One region of the Actinacidiphila reveromycinica genome, then DNA from elsewhere that is predicted to be linked to it. Evidence: riboswitches for the same ligand, from Rfam matches in the RefSeq annotation. Region 1 holds a riboswitch; the other holds the start of a gene.
The links. A riboswitch is a leader RNA that binds a small molecule or an ion and turns the genes downstream of it on or off. The one in region 1 is predicted to bind cobalamin.
Positions count from the first base shown of each region.

Region 2: linked by a shared signal. The riboswitch ahead of nicT (Nickel transporter NicT) and the one ahead of RVR_RS06845 (cobalamin biosynthesis protein) in region 1 are both predicted to bind cobalamin.

Region 1 covers NZ_AP018365.1:1,608,234-1,612,366, reverse strand. Annotated here, with positions in the region: gene RVR_RS06850 (cobyric acid synthase) at 1-929, opposite strand, end outside; partial or broken gene RVR_RS06845 (cobalamin biosynthesis protein) at 1,166-2,128, opposite strand; cobalamin riboswitch at 2,240-2,370, opposite strand; gene RVR_RS06840 (NsdA family TPR-like regulatory protein) at 2,590-3,690, opposite strand; gene RVR_RS06835 (GNAT family N-acetyltransferase) at 3,780-4,133, opposite strand, start outside.
Region 2 covers NZ_AP018365.1:2,842,097-2,846,229, forward strand. Annotated here, with positions in the region: gene RVR_RS11670 (hypothetical protein) at 262-960, opposite strand; cobalamin riboswitch at 1,072-1,267, shown strand; gene nicT (Nickel transporter NicT) at 1,301-2,452, shown strand; gene RVR_RS11680 (alpha/beta fold hydrolase) at 2,466-3,260, opposite strand; gene RVR_RS11685 (phospholipase D-like domain-containing protein) at 3,543-4,133, opposite strand, start outside.

The DNA.
Region 1 (4,133 bases):
GTACCGCGGGTGCCGGGCAGCACCACCAGGTCGGCGTCGGCGAGTTCGTCCGGGCGGTCCACGAACCGCACCACGACGCCGGGTTCGGCGGCGAGCGCGTCGAGGTCGGTGAAGTTCGACATCAGCGGCAGCGCGGCCACCGCGACCCGCAACACCTCCTCCCCGTACGGCGGTTCGACCGCGGACTCACGCACCGCGCCGCGCAGCGACACCCGCAGCCCGTCCTCCTCGTCGATCCCCAGGCCGTGGGCGAAGGGCAGCACGCCGAGGGTGGGACGGCCGGTCAGCCCGCGCAGCATGTCCAGGCCGGGCCGCAGCAGCGAGACGTCACCGCGGAACTTGTTCACCAGGTAGCCCGCGACCAGCCGCTGGTCCTCCGGCGCGAGCAGGGCCGTCGTGCCGTAGAACGACGCGAAGACGCCGCCGCGGTCGATGTCGCCCACCACCACGACCGGCAGGCCCGCGCTCCTGGCCACGGCCATGTTGACGATGTCGGTGCGGCGCAGGTTGATCTCGGCGGGGCTGCCGGCTCCCTCGCAGACCACGGCGTCGTGGGTGCGGCCCAACTCCTCCAGGCACTCCACCACGGTGCCGAGCAACTCGGCCTGCCGGCCGCCGTGGTAGCCGCGCGCGCTCAACTCGCCGACGGGCTTGCCGAGTACCACGACCTGGCTGCGGTGGTCGCCGCCGGGCTTGAGCAGCACCGGGTTCATCAGCGCCGAGGGCTCGACGCGGGCCGCCTGCGCCTGCATCGCCTGTGCCCGGCCGATCTCGGCGCCCTCGCGGGTCACGTACGAGTTGAGCGACATGTTCTGGCCCTTGAAGGGCGCCACCCGCAGGCCCTGGCGGGTCAGCCAGCGGCAGATCCCGGCGGTCACCACGCTCTTGCCGGTGTCGGACCCGGTCCCGGCGACCATCAGCCCCTTCATCGGGCACCCTCCGCGGTCGGAGCCGGTCCCGTGGCCCGCGCGACGGCCCGGACCCGATCCGCGGTCGGGGCCCGACCCGAGCCCGGCACTCGACCCGAGTTCGGTACTCGACCCGAGCCCGGCCCTCGACCCGAGCCCGGCACTCGACCCGAGCCCGGCACTCGACCCGAGCCCACGCCCCGACCCGCGACCGTGGTTCCGTCCGGGACCGTGGAGCGGCCCGTGACCGGAGCCGGTCCGGCGCCCCGCCCCGCCGCCGGCAGCCGTGCCCCGCGCGCCGCCGACAGCAGCACCGACGCGCCGAGTGCGAGCGCGCCCACCCGGCGGGAGAGCCGGATGGCGCGGCCGATGTCCGCCGGGCCCGGCGGACGGAACCCGGCACCCAGCACCGGACGGTGCTCGGTGCGGCCGCCGTACGCCAGGGTGCCGCCCAGCCGTATGCGCAGCGCTCCCGCGAACGCGGCCTCCACCGGACCGGCGTTGGGGGAGGGGTGGAGCGGCCCGTCGCGGCGCGCGGTGGCCAGCGCGCTGCGCGGGTACGGCCCGGCCAGCGCGGTGAGCGCGGCGGTCAACCGGGCCCCGGGGTAGCCGACCGCGTCGTCCAGCCGGGCGGCGGCCCACCCGAACCGCAGGTGGCGGGGGGAGCGGTGGCCGACCATGGCGTCCAGGGTGTTGGCGGCGCGGAAGCCGACCAGCCCGGGCACCCCGGCCAGCCCGCCCCACACGAGCGCGCCGACGACCGCGTCCGAGGTGTTCTCGGCGACCGACTCGACCACGGCGCGGGCGAGCGCGTCGGCGTCCAGCGCGGCCGGGTCCCGCCCGCACAGGTGCGGCAGCCGGGCCCGGGCCGCGGCCAGGTCGCCGGCCTCCAGCGCCGCGCCGATGGCGCGGGCCTCCCGGGCCAGCGAGGTGCCGCCGAGCACGGACCAGGTGGCCGCGGCGGTCAGCGCGGCGCGCAGCACCGGGCGGTCCCGGGCGGCGCGCTCGGCGAGGGCGGCCGCGGTGGCCGAGCCGCCCACGCACAGGGCGGCGTACGCCGCACCGGTGCCGCGGTGGTCGCGCCACATCAGCTTCTCCAGGGCTCCCGCGGCCCGCCCGAAGCCGGCCACCGGGTGGCCGCGGCGCGGATCGCCGATCAGGAGGTCGCCGAGGAAGCCGAGTGCGGCGCCGTAGGCGAAGGCGCGGTCGGCACGGCTCATGTCCGGGATATCCGGGGCTCGGCGCCCGAAGGGGCGGCTGCCGCGTGCGTGCGGGGCATCGCGAGGTCCTCACTCAGGGTCCGCGCCCTGGCTCGACGTGACCGGCGGTGAGAGTCTCCTGGCTCCCGGATCCACGCACTCCCGGGCCTTCCAGCCGGCGGGGCCGGCCGTGACCAACAGGGTCGGGAGTGCACTCCCCGGTGACAGTGGCGGGACCGCGTCGGATTCGCACCGACTTCCTCTCCTGCCGCCGTATGGCTCCCGGCAGTTCACCACGCCCGTGGAAACCCCGTCAACCACGCCTGCCTGCGGCTTTGCCCCGCCACCCCCAGGGTGGCCGGTCTCCGGCGTCATCGCCCCCCTGCGGGCGGCGGGTTGCCGGCGGTACCGTCGTCGTCCGGGCCATGGTGTCGTCGGACCGGTCGGCCGACGAGCGTCGGGACCGCAGCCGCCCAGAGGCCCTAGACGAAGGTCACCCGCAGTTGTCGGGCCAGGTCCGGGGCCGTGTCGGAGATCGTGTCGCAGAGGGCCACCGTCCGTTCCTGGATGAGTCCACCGCGGTACGCAGGTGGCAGTGCCTCCCATACTCCGGCGGCCTCTTCGGCGGCATGCGCCGTGTCTCCCTCGACGCTGAGACACGTCGCCTTGTCGATGTCCAACAGGGCTCGGGTCATCACGGAGGGCGTCCGTGTGAGGGCGACGGCGGCGTCCTGTTCGGCGTAGGCGTCCTTCGTGCTGCCCAGCAGGGTGAACGCCTGGGAGAGGTGGACGTGGTGCTTCTGCGGCGGGTAACCGAACCAGCTGTCGGCGGCCTGGGACCCGTCCAGCCGCCCAGCGATGGTACGAGCGTCGGCCACTCCGCGCAGGGCCCCCTGGCGGTCACCGTTCGCGGCAAGTGCCCGGGCGCTCACGGCGGCGGCGAGCGCCGCCGATGCGGAGGGGGTTCGCCCGGCTGCCACGCGAGCCTGGATCGCCAGGGCGGCGGCTGCTTCCGGAGCTCCGTAGTTGAGCGGCACCATCGCGTGGCGTGCGAGGGTCCAGGCGAGCATGTGACGGTCGCCGGACTCGCTGGCGGCCCGCTCGGCGGTGGCGAACCAGCGATGAGCTTCGCGCTGATCCCCGCGGTCATGCTGAATGATCGCCACCAAGCCGGTGATTCCGGCGGCCGTACGGGCGAGTTGCGTGCGGGTGGTTGCCGGGTGCGGGCGGTGGAGAACATCCCGGAGCAGGTCCACGTCGTCGCGCATCTGTCCGAGGACGGCGGTAGGGGGACGGCCTCGATAGCCGCCGCGATGGCGTTCGAACGCACCTTCCAGGTACGCGAGATCCCCCGCGTCCGAGCCGGTCAGGGCAGTGTCGATGCTCTGTCGCGCTTCGGCGATCCCGGACAGTGCTCCTGGTTCCGTTGCGGCAACCGCGAACACCCCGAGGAACTGTCGTCTGTCCACAGCCGTACCGTCCTCTCCGCCGGCGGCCGCAACTGTCAGGCTGCCGTCTTCAACGGTACGGGCCGCCGACGCCGGGTGGACAGCCGGAACCGGGAGGACGTCTGCGATCTGCACTCATGTGCTCGGCGAACGGGGGCTGGTGCCAGTCACAATCACCACCGGGCGCCATGCAGGGGGTAGCCCTGGCCATCGCGCGGACGAATCTACCGGGTGGTCCGGTAGAAGACCTTCCCGTCCTTCGGTTCGACTCCGAGTGCCTCGTAGAACGCGAGGGCGGACGGGTTGTCGGCGTCGGCGGTCCATTCGATCCTGGAGCAGCCTGATGCGGCGGCGACGTTGCGCACCTCGGACATGAGTGCGCGGCCGACGCCCCCGTGGCGGGCGTCGGGCCGTACGTACAGCTCCTTGAGATAGAGGGAGGTGTCCGCACCGGCGGCAGGCCAGAGAAAACTGTAGGACGCGAGCCCCAGCACGGTGTCACCGTCGCGGGCCACGAGGACGGTCGCGACCGGCCGGTCGGAGAAGAGCGCGTGGCGAATCTGCTCCGGATCGACCGG
Region 2 (4,133 bases), 1.2 Mb from region 1:
GGACGTCGTACACGGAGGCGTCGTACACGGGGTGCCGTACACGGCGGCGTGCACGCGCTGGTGAGGACGCGCGGACCGGTGAAGGCGTACGCACACGAACGCGCTGACGCGGCGGCGTGGTGCCGGGCAGGCCGACGGGATCAGGGTCCGGTACGGTCCACGCGGTGCCGGGGCGGCGCGAAGCCGGCCGCGGGGGCAGCGGGACATACCGGCGCTGCGGCCGTCGGAGCGGCCGGACAACCGGCCGGTGGCGGGCGCCTGTCAGATCAGGACGACGAGCGGCGGCGGCCCGCGCCGCACCACCGCGTGCCTCAGCAGCACCTCGGCGGGCCGCAGAGGCGGCACGGTGCCGGCCCGCACGCGCGGCAGCGGCGGCAGCGTGATCCCGCACACCGCCAGGACGTACCGCAGCGGAGCGGCCAGTACCCAGGCCAGCGAGCGGATCATCCGGTGGAGGGCGACCTCGCCCCGCCACATCCACAGGCCGCACACCAGGGCGGCAGCGGCGTGCAGCAGGAGCATGCCCGGGGACCACTCGTGCATGGCCATGCCGCCGCCCGGCCCCGCCATGGACCCGGTGCCGCCCGGGCCCGGCGCGGCCATCCCCATGCCCGGCATGAACGGCATTGAAGGCATGGAAGGCATGGGGGGCATGGAGGACGTGGCGGGCATCGCCGGGTCGGGCACGGCCGAGGGAGCGGCGCCGACCCACTGCCCGAGCAGGAAGACGCAGTGGAGCCCCAACTGCGTGGCCAGGCTGCCGCCGAGGATCACCGGCGCGCCGCGCCGCCTCCCGAAGGCCCACCACGCGAGGGCGGTGACCCCGGCGAACGCGTACAGCAGAGCCCAGACCGGGACCCCGGCGCCGGACATCATCGCGTGGCCGAGGCCGCTCATCGCCGTGCACACGGCCGCGAACACGGCTGAGCGCACAAGGCGGAGGGCGGGCATCCGGGCCATGGCGACATCGTGCCAGCCGTCGGCGCCCGTGACGTCACCGGGGCACGCGGTCCCGACCGCCGCGCGCACCGGGCCCGTTGAGACCCCGTTGCAGTCGGCTGACGTGTGCATCTACGCTGGCCGGGCCGTGGTGCTCGGGAAACCGGTGGGAAACCGGTGCGGCCCTCGCCACTGTGATCGGGAAGTCACCGTGCTCGTTCCGCCCCGCAGGGGGTGGACGCCACTGGCCGTTTCGGCGGCTGGGAAGGCGGAGGACGGCGACGTCGGACCCGTAAGCCAGGAGACCGGCCACGGCACGCACGACGAACTGTCCACGAGGTGCTGGAGAGGCTGCCCCGGTATGACCCTGCCCGAAAACCCGCCGTCGCCCGCCGGACCGCCCGCGGGGACGCCCTCCCCCGGGCCCGTCGCCCACCGATTCGCACGCGCCGACTGGATACGCACCGGCGTGCTGCTGGCCGCGATCGCCGCCCTGCACGCCGCGGCGTTCGCCATCCTGGTGATGATGGTCGCGCCGCACCACTACACCGTCGGCAAGCAGGCGTTCGGCGTCGGGCTGGGGGTCACGGCCTACACCCTCGGCATGCGGCACGCCTTCGACGCCGACCACATCGCCGCGATCGACAACACCACGCGCAAGCTGATGGCCGACGGGCAGCGCCCCGTCTCGGTCGGCTTCTGGTTCGCCCTCGGCCACTCCTCGATCGTCGTCGCCATGGCCGGCATGATCGCCGGCGGCGCCAAGATCGCCGGCACCCTGATGAACGAGGACTCCGAGACGCACGTCACCCTCGGCGTCATCAGCACCAGCGTCTCGGGGACTTTCCTCTACCTCATCGCCGCCCTCAACCTCGTCGCCCTGCTGGGCATCTACCGGGTGTTCAAGGAGATGCGCGCGGGCAACTTCGACGAGCACGAGCTGGAGAAGCACCTGGACAGCCGGGGCTTCATGAACCGCCTGCTCGGCCGACTCACCAAGTCGATCCGCCACCCCGGCCAGATGTACCCGGTCGGCGTCCTGTTCGGCCTCGGCTTCGACACCGCCACCGAGGTCACCCTCATGGTGATGGCGGGTTCCGGCGCCGCCTCCGGCCTGCCCTGGTACGCGGTGCTGTGCCTGCCGCTGCTGTTCGCCGCCGGCATGAGCCTGTTCGACACCCTCGACGGCACCTTCATGAACTTCGCGTACCACTGGGCGTTCTCCAACCCGGTCCGCAAGGTCTACTACAACCTCACGATCACCGGCCTGTCCATCGCCGTGGCCTTCGTCATCGGCACCATCGAACTCGTCGGCGTCCTGCACGACAACGCCGGCTTCACCAACGGCGCCACCGACTGGATCTCCGGTATCAGCCTGGACAACGTCGGCTACGTCATCGTCGGCCTGTTCGTCGTGGTCTGGGCCTGCGCCCTGGCCTACTGGCGGTTCGCGAAGGTCGAGCGCCGCTGGGGCGCCGCGGCACGCGCCGGCTCGGGCGGGATGTCGTCCTAGTCCCGCGGGGCCGTCACCGGGCGAGGAAGTCGATCACCGCCGGCAGCGCCTCGGGGTCCTGGAACGGGAAGATGTGCCCGCCCTCGAAGACCCGCAACTCGGCGCCCGGTATCGCCCGGGCCACCGCCTCGCTGTTGGCGACCGGCGCGATGCCGTCGTAGCGCCCGGCGGCGACCAGCGTCGGGCAGGTGACGGCCGGGAGCCGGTCGTACACGTCGTGCGCGGCGCGGGCCCGGAGTTGGAGTTCCTCTCCCAGCCGCACCGCGGCCGGCTTGCCGGCCGCCAGCCGCCCGCGCATCGACTCGACCACCGCGCGGTCGCCGGGGCGGGAGGCCAGCCACTCCGCGGTGAAGCGGGTGTCAAGGATGCCCGCGTACCGGGCCTGCCGCTCCTCCAGAGGGAGTTCGCCCAGCGTGTGCAGCGGGTACGAGGAGCCGCCGGGTCCCCCGGACGAGGTGCACAGCAGCGCCATCCGCTCGATCCGTTCCGGCCGGGTGACGGCCAGTTCCTGGGCGACCATCCCGCCGAAGCTGATCCCGAACACGCGGAAGGACGGCCAGCCGAGGTGGTCGGCGAGCGCCGCCGCGTCCGCGGCGAGGTCGGCCATGGCGTACGGCCCGGAGGCGGCCGCGGACCGGCCGATGCCGCGCTGGTCGAAGGCGGCGACCTCGAAGCGGCCGGCCAGGCGCAGGAGCAGGGGGGCGGCCTCGACGAGCGTCCCGCCGGACCCGTTGAGGAACAGCAAACGCGGTCCCGTGCCCGTCACCTGGTAGGTGAGGGCGGTTCCGTCGAGGTCGGCGGTGGCCATCCGATCAGCTCCTTGTCCGGTGCGTCCGCTTGCACGTCGTACCGCGCCGCGTGGTGTCGCGCCGCGCCGCGCCGTAGCGTGTCGCGCCGTACCGTGTCGATCCGCGGTGCTCGGGAATTCTCGCGCACGGCGGGGTCGCGCGGGGCGCGCGAGCGGTATCCGGCGGGCGGGCGGCCCTCCCGCCCGGCCGCCCGCGACGCCGTTCGGGAGTGCCGCCACAGGAGGGGGTCGCTACGGGATGCGGCCGCTGTGGGAGGGGTCGGCAGCCTGCGGCCCGCCGGATCAGGACCAGGCGGTGCCGCCCGCGTAGTCGGAGGCGAGTGCCGTGTTGATCCCGGAGATGATCGGCGCCGAGGTGGTGATGAAGCCCAACTCGCGGTTCTTGTTGAGCGAGGCGCTGGAGAAGTTCTGCGAGCCGACGTCGACCGTGGCGGCGCTGGTGCCGTAGTCCGCGACGATCGCCTTCGCGTGGATGTAGAGCGACGCGGTGTAGGCGTAGGTGCGCACGTGGACGCCGGCGGCGGTGAGGGCGTCGAACTCGTCGGCGTACTCGTTGTCGTCGTTGGTCATGGTGACCTCGACGTTCACCCCGCGCTTGGCGGCGTTCTCCAACGCGGTGGTGACGGTCGCGTAGCCCATCTCCTCGTTCTCCACCGAGAGGCTGGCGGTGGCGCCGTTGATGATCGCCAGGATCTTCGACTGGGCGTCGGTGGGGCTCCACACCAGGTGGTCGCCGTCGGTGGGGGTGATGGCGGTGCCGGCGTAGTCGGCCGCGAACACCTTCTCTATCGCCTTGACGTCGAGGGAGTTGTTCTCGATGACGGCGAAGTCACGGCTGGTGGAGTAGTACTGGCTGGTCAGATTGCCGCTCAT